One region of the Microbacterium bandirmense genome, then DNA from elsewhere that is predicted to be linked to it. Evidence: predicted binding sites of a transcription regulator. Region 1 holds the regulator's gene; the other holds the start of a gene.

What was found. Region 1 encodes LexA, which represses DNA repair genes until DNA is damaged. Its sites were predicted from a motif close to TCGAACANNTGTTCGA; they were not measured.
Region 2: WDU99_RS03305 (HNH endonuclease signature motif containing protein) is a predicted target of LexA. The motif match lies at 1,914-1,929, and genes of this name have one in related genera.

What each region holds. Positions count from the first base shown of each region.
Region 1 covers NZ_JBBDGM010000006.1:30,530-33,938, reverse strand. Annotated here, with positions in the region: gene metE (5-methyltetrahydropteroyltriglutamate--homocysteine S-methyltransferase) at 1-1,393, shown strand, start outside; gene lexA (transcriptional repressor LexA) at 1,500-2,186, opposite strand; gene WDU99_RS08220 (LysM peptidoglycan-binding domain-containing protein) at 2,489-2,851, shown strand; gene WDU99_RS08215 (histidinol-phosphate transaminase) at 2,896-3,409, shown strand, end outside.
Region 2 covers NZ_JBBDGM010000002.1:256,307-259,715, forward strand. Annotated here, with positions in the region: gene WDU99_RS03300 (YdcF family protein) at 1-463, opposite strand, end outside; gene WDU99_RS03305 (HNH endonuclease signature motif containing protein) at 517-1,884, opposite strand; gene WDU99_RS03310 (hypothetical protein) at 2,221-2,595, shown strand; gene WDU99_RS03315 (S66 family peptidase) at 2,707-3,409, opposite strand, start outside.

The sequences.
Region 1 (3,409 bases):
CTGGCGCGGCGACCTCGCCGGCGCCTTCGGCAAGCTCGAGCAGCTGCGTGCCCTCGGCGCCGTATCGGTCGCCGCCTCGACCTCGACGTCGCTGCTGCACGTGCCGCACGATGTCAGCGACGAGAGCCTGCTCGATGACCGTCTGGTGTCGTGGCTCGCCTTCGCCGACCAGAAGGTCGGCCAGGTCGTCACCCTCGCCGCCGGGCTCGCACAGGGTGCGGATGCCATCGCCGAGGAGCTGCAGGCGGCGTCGTCCGCACTCGCCGACCGTCGGGATGCGCCGGGCGTTCGCGACGGCGCCGTGCGCGGGCGCACGCTGGCGGATGCCGATTTCGCACGCGCACCCTATGAGGCGCGCGAGGAGGCGCAGCGGGCGCTGGGCCTGCCGGCGCTGCCGCTGACCACCATCGGATCGTTCCCGCAGACCGGCGACATCCGCCGCGCCCGCGCGCAGTTCACTCGCGGCGAGCTGCCCGCCGACGACTACGAGGACTTCCTCAAGCGCGAGATCGACAGCGTCGTCGCGCTGCAGGAGGATCTGGGCCTCGATGTGCTCGTGCACGGCGAGCCCGAGCGCAACGACATGGTGCAGTACTTCGCCGAGAACCTCGACGGCTTCGCGGTGACCCAGCACGGCTGGGTGCAGTCCTACGGATCGCGCGCCACGCGTCCGTCGATCCTGTGGGGCGACGTGTCGCGTCCTGCGCCCATCACCGTGTCGTGGGCGTCGTACGCGCAGTCGCTGAGCGTGAAGCCGGTCAAGGGCATGCTGACCGGCCCGGTGACGATCCTCGCGTGGTCGTTCGTGCGCGACGACCAGCCCCTGGGCGAGACGGCCAACCAGGTCGCCCTCGCGCTGCGCGACGAGATCGGCGACCTGGAGGCGGCCGGCATCGGCATCATCCAGGTCGATGAGCCGGCGCTGCGCGAACTGCTGCCGCTGAAGAGCATCGACCAGCCGGCATACCTCGACTGGTCGGTCGGCTCGTTCCGTCTCGCCACCGGCGGTGCGGCGGCCGCCACCCAGATCCACACGCACCTCTGCTACTCGGAGTTCGGCGTCGTCATCGACGCGATCCGCGCGCTGGATGCCGACGTCACCTCGATCGAGGCCGCTCGCAGCCGGATGGACGTGGTCGACGACATCGCTGCGAACGGATTCGATCACGGCATCGGCCCTGGAGTCTACGACATCCACTCGCCGCGGGTTCCCGGCGTGGACGAGATCGAGGTGCTGCTGCGTCGCGCCGTCGACGCGCTGCCCGTGCGCCAGCTCTGGGTCAACCCCGACTGCGGGCTGAAGACCCGCGGCTACGACGAGACGGTCGCCTCGCTGCGCAACATCGTCGAGGCCACCCGCCGCGTGCGTGAGGACGTGTCGGTCGCGGTCTGAGCCGCGCATACGCGAGGCGATATCCACCGACGCCCCCTCGCACCGTCGACGCCCCCTCCCAGATGCGCATCTGGAAGGGGGCGTCGGCGTTCAGAGGGGGCGTGGATCAGACCGCGCGCAGCACCGCCACGACCTTGCCGAGCACCACGGCATCGTCGCCCAGGATCGGCTCGAAGGCGGAGTTGCGGGGGAGCAGCCAGGTGTGGCCATCGCGCTGGCGGAACGTCTTGACCGTGGCCTCGCCGTCGATCATGGCGGCCACGATCTCGCCGTTCTCGGCGGTGTTCTGTGTGCGCACCACGACCCAGTCCCCGTCGCAGATCGCGGCATCGATCATCGACTCGCCGCTGACCTTGAGCATGAACAGGTCGCCCTTGCCCACCAGCTGGCGCGGCAGCGGGAAGATCTCGTCGACCTGCTGGTCGGCGGTGATCGGCACCCCGGCGGCGATCTGACCGACCAGGGGCACGAGCGCGGCGTCGCCGACGGTCGGCGAGGTGTCGGCGGGGTTCTCGGTGCCGGAGCCCGGCAGGTCGATCAGCACCTCCATGGCCCGCGTCTTGCCCGGGTCGCGGCGCAGGTAGCCGCTGAGCTCGAGCTGGCCGAGCTGATGGGTCACGCTGGAGAGTGACTTCAGGCCGACGGCGTCGCCGATCTCGCGCATGCTCGGCGGGTAGCCGTGCCGGGCGATCGACGTCTGGATCACCTCGAGGATCGCCATCTGCTTGGCGCTGAGATTCTTGCGACGCCGTGTGCGCGGAGCCTCGGATGCGGGGGCGGGGGTGTCGCTCATCGGTGCTCCTTCGTGCGTTCCTGCCGGTGCGGGAACCGCGGCTGCGCGGCGTTCCGGTTCGAATGTCGGTGGCCCATGGTGGGCTGTCTTCATCGAAACCGTATCCGAGAACATGCCCGAATCGGAAGATCTGTTCGAGCGTGTCGACAAAGTCACGGGTGTGGTTTCGAAGAAGTCTTGACAGATGTTCGATATCGAAGATAAGTTCGGTACGTAGCTTCGCATCCGGCATCCCCGGCCGGATGCCGGATGCGAAAGCTGTACCACTTCCACCCCATGGCGGGGAGAGCAGAGGAGTCACCATGAGCACGATCGGAATCCAGGCGACGACGAGCCGACCGGTCCCGATGGCCACCCGGCTGCGGATCACCGCCCGTGGTCGCCGGGTGCTCGCGGTGGCGGCGGCCCTTCCCGTCGCGGTGGGCATCGCCTTCTCAGTGCTCGCCGGCGGTTCGGCGCTCGCGTCCGGCTCTCACAGCGAGCCGGTCTCGTTCGAGTCGGTCACCGTGCTGCCGGGTGACAGCCTGTGGTCGATCGCCGCTGAAGCGGCACCCGGCGCAGACCCGCGCGTGGTCATCGAAGACATCAAGCGCCTGAACAACCTCAGCTCCGGTGCGATCCAGGTCGGTGCCGAGATCTCCATTCCCACCGCCTACACGAGCTGACGCCCGGCGTCATCGAGCCTCCACTCACGGCCACCCGCTCTACGATGGGAAGGGTGACCTCCCTCGATGAGCTGCCCCTCCGCGATGACCTTCGCGGACTCACTCCCTACGGCGCCCCGCAGGCTCCTCTGCCCGTCGCGCTGAACGTGAACGAGAACACGCATCCGGTTCCCGATGAGGTCGCCAGTGACATCCTCGATGACATCGCCCTCGCTCTGCGCGATGTCAACAGGTACCCCGACCGCGAGTTCACGGCGCTCCGCGAGGGATTCGCCGAGTACCTCGGACACGGGTTGACCGCCGATCAGATCTGGGCGGGCAACGGGTCCAACGAAGTGCTGCAGCACATCATGCAGGCCTTCGCCGGACCCGGACGCACGGTGTTCGGGTTCGCGCCGACCTACTCGATGTACCCGCTGATCGCCCAGGGCACCGGTGCGAGCTGGGTGGCCGGCACTCGCGACGACGACTACTCGCTGAGTCCCGACGATGCTGCGGCACAGGTGGCCGCCGCGGATCCGGACGTCGTCATGGTGTGCGCACCCAACAACCCCACGG
Region 2 (3,409 bases), on a different contig from region 1:
CGTCCTCGAGGTGGGGGAGGGCGTTGGCGATGTTCTGCCAGGTCGAGCGGCTGTCGGGATCGAGCGCGATCGGCCCGGCGAAGCCGAGCACGTCGCGCGCATAGCGCTGCATGACCTCCGCTTCGGTGATCTCGCCGCCGACCGCGCCGCCGCAGAGCACGAGCAGCTGCTGTGCGGTCGTCGGGTCGAGCGATCGGATGCCCGCGCGCACGCGGAACCGGTTGACGATGTTCGCGCGCTCGCCGCGGTTGCGGAAGCCGAGCACGACGACGACGTCGGTGCGTGGGCTGCCGACTGCCGGTCCGCCGGTGGGTGGTCGGCGGCTCGCGGTGGTCGAAATCGGGGCAGGCGCGCCGAGTCGGCGGCTGCTGGCCCGCCTGTCGACGTATTCCGCCCACAGCCAGACGGCGGATGCTGCGGCGCAGACTGCTGCCGCGATGCGGGTGAGACGTGAGACCGGCACAACCGCAACCCTAGACGCCGGTTCTCGGGCTCAGAAGGGAGAGCTCGTCACGGTCAGAAGGGAGCGAGCGCAGCGGCCGGCACCGCGGCCCAGGGGTCGTGGTGGTCGCCGGGGTCGTCCGACTCGAGATCGACCTGTGCATCGGCGGAGGGATCGGCATCGGCGAACGTCACGGTGTTCTGCGGCGGAAGTTTGTCGATGTACGCGTGGCCGGTGGGGCTGGTCCATTCGAGCAGCCCGTCGCCGAGCTGGGTGACGTGCCAGGGGGAGTGGTGCTTGAGGGTGTGATGTCGCCGGCACAGCGCCGCGAGGTTTCCCTCTTCGGTCGGTCCGCCGAGCGCGGCGTCGTGGGTGTGATCGAGGTCGCTGTCGCGCACGGGCATCCGACAGGTGGGGAATCGGCAGCGCTGATCGCGCGCCCGCAGCTGCCGTCGCAGTCTCTGGCCGGGCCGGTATCGGTCGGTGGCCAGCAGCACGCCGGTGAACGGGTGGGTGAGCAGTCGATCCCACCCGGACGCGGCCCCGGCGAGCAGTCGTGCCGTGTGCGGGTCGATCGGTCCGCGCCCGTCCAACTCTGCCGCGGGTGACGCGATACCGCCCGCACGCCCGATCAGGGTGAGCGCGGGGATGGTGATGCTGATGTTCGCAGTGATCGCGGAAAGCAGACCGTCTTCGGTGTCATGTCCGGTCGGTGCACCGGTCAGAAGCAGATCCATCGCGATGTCGAGGCGCTTCTGGTTCAGGGTGCGCGGATCCGAGCCATCGTCGTCTGAACCGGCGGCGCTTGCTTCGGAGTCGGCCTTGGCCATGGTGGTGAGCCGATCGAACGCCCCATGAATCAGCGCGGAGGGGCCGTACAGGTGCAGTTCGGCCATCGCGTCAGGGTGATCCTTCGCCCAGGCACTGCGCTGCTCGCGCGCGTCCTGATGGCGTTCCTCTATCGTGCGGGCCTGGTACTGCTGGGCGATCCGCTCCGCGACGGGGCGCACCCGGTTCGGCGACTCGTCCTCGGCGAACTCCAGCACCCGCGCCGAATACTCCGCCCGAGCGTCGGGATCCTCGATGTGTTCGCCGGCGTCGATGATCACCCGGGCGTGCCCGGCGCTGATCCGCCCGGCGCCCTGCGCCTGCCACACCAGCGGGAACCGCTCCACCGCCAGCTCGGCGGCCAGCATGCGCCGCTGCACGGTGCGGTCGCTCACCCGCAGCGCCGTGGCCAGTTCCGCGGCCACCGCCCGCATCGAGATGTCGGCTTCATCAGCATCCCCCGCCGCGCTCAGCGCCCACCGCGATGCCAAGGCCAGCACGCCGTCTCGGGCCGCCTGCAGGCTGCTGATCGAGCGCTCCAGGTCACGGGCCAGGTCGACCAGCTCATCGAGCGTGGTCACCTGCTCCACCGTCACATCCGCCAGCGCTGCCATATGTCTATTGCACCAGCAGCCACCGACATTCGAACGCCCGTACGAGGCCGAATCCGGCCTCTGTGCATCACGGAAAGATCACGAAGCTGACGCGGGCCGTGCGGGCAATTTAGAACGACACCCTCAAGGGCATGTTCACCAACGAGGAAACCATCGACGCCGTTCAGAAGATCGTCGACTCCGGCGACCTCGACGCGCTTCGCCAGCTCTTTTCCTGACGCTGGCTACGGTGCAGCACACCTGCTCAGGAGGGGTGGGTGACCGCCCACTGTAATCCCCCGGGAGTGATCGTCCGGCTTTGGGCTGATGTGCCCGTCACGTGACAAAATGAACGCCATGCGCATCGTCGGCGTTGTCTCCCTCGCCATCCTAGCGACGCTTTTCGGACTTCTCGGCGATCTGATGCTCGGAGTATCCGGCCTCACGTTGGCGGGCCCAGGTCTGACGGTCATCGAGTACTCCGATTCGGATGACGGCGAGCGGGCGATCGGTATCGGGATGGGCATCATCGCACTCGTGGTCTGGGTCGTGTTGCTGCTAGCTGCCATGCCGATGGGGCTGCGCGGCGAACGCCCGACGCGCGCGCGGAAAGCTACGGTTTGGATCGTCGTCGGGCTGAGCACGATCCTTGTACTGGGGCCGCTGATCGTGGTCCTTGCCACGCAACCTCCCATCAGTGAGTACCCACTACCAGAGTGGAACCGCGCTTAGCCCCGCGGACGGTTTCCTCAGCTCACCTTCCCACCTGCCGGAACCCCGTGCCGAAACCGACTGCGGGGATGCTCAGTCTCACCAACCGACAAATCTCGTGAGATCGGACACTCACACAAGGGTCTGTGTCAGGCTCGATTCGCCGGCACCGTGGCGGACGCGCCCGAGCGCACCGTTAACGATCGGCATGAACGGCTGCACGTGGCCGCATTCGACATCGCCGATGATGGGCACGCCGAGCCCACCCAGGGCGTCACGAACAGCATGACGCACGGTCATGTGCGGCTCGTCGGCAGCCCGCGTCCTGCCGACGAGCACGGCGTTGGCGTGTTCGAAGAAGCCCGCCAGACGCATGCCGTGCAGCTGGCGGCACATCGCCACGGCGTCGTCGTCACCCGATGCCTCGATGTACACCAGCAGCCCCTCCGGCGCGAAGCGGCGCGCGAACTCCGCGATCTCGCCGAATGGCGAGCCGGCGACGTTGCAGAGGGTGTCGATGCAGCCGCCGATCAGGCGGCCCGAGACATCCACGGCACCGGGGCCGTCGTCGAAGCGCGTCCACGATCCGGACGAATCCAGAGTCATCTCCGAGACCTCGGGGTGCCCGACGTAATCGTCCCAGCCATGCGCGCGGAACCGCCCCGGAGACGTCTGTGTGAACGTGCTGTCAGGGCCCAGCGTGGCGATGTCGAGCCAGTGCAGCAGTCCGGCGGGTGGACGGTAGGGCGTGTCCATCATGTTGCTGCCGTGCAGCGTCGCAATGCCGGTGCGCAGTGTCAGCGGGGTGATCAGCGTGGAGATGTCGGAGAAGCCG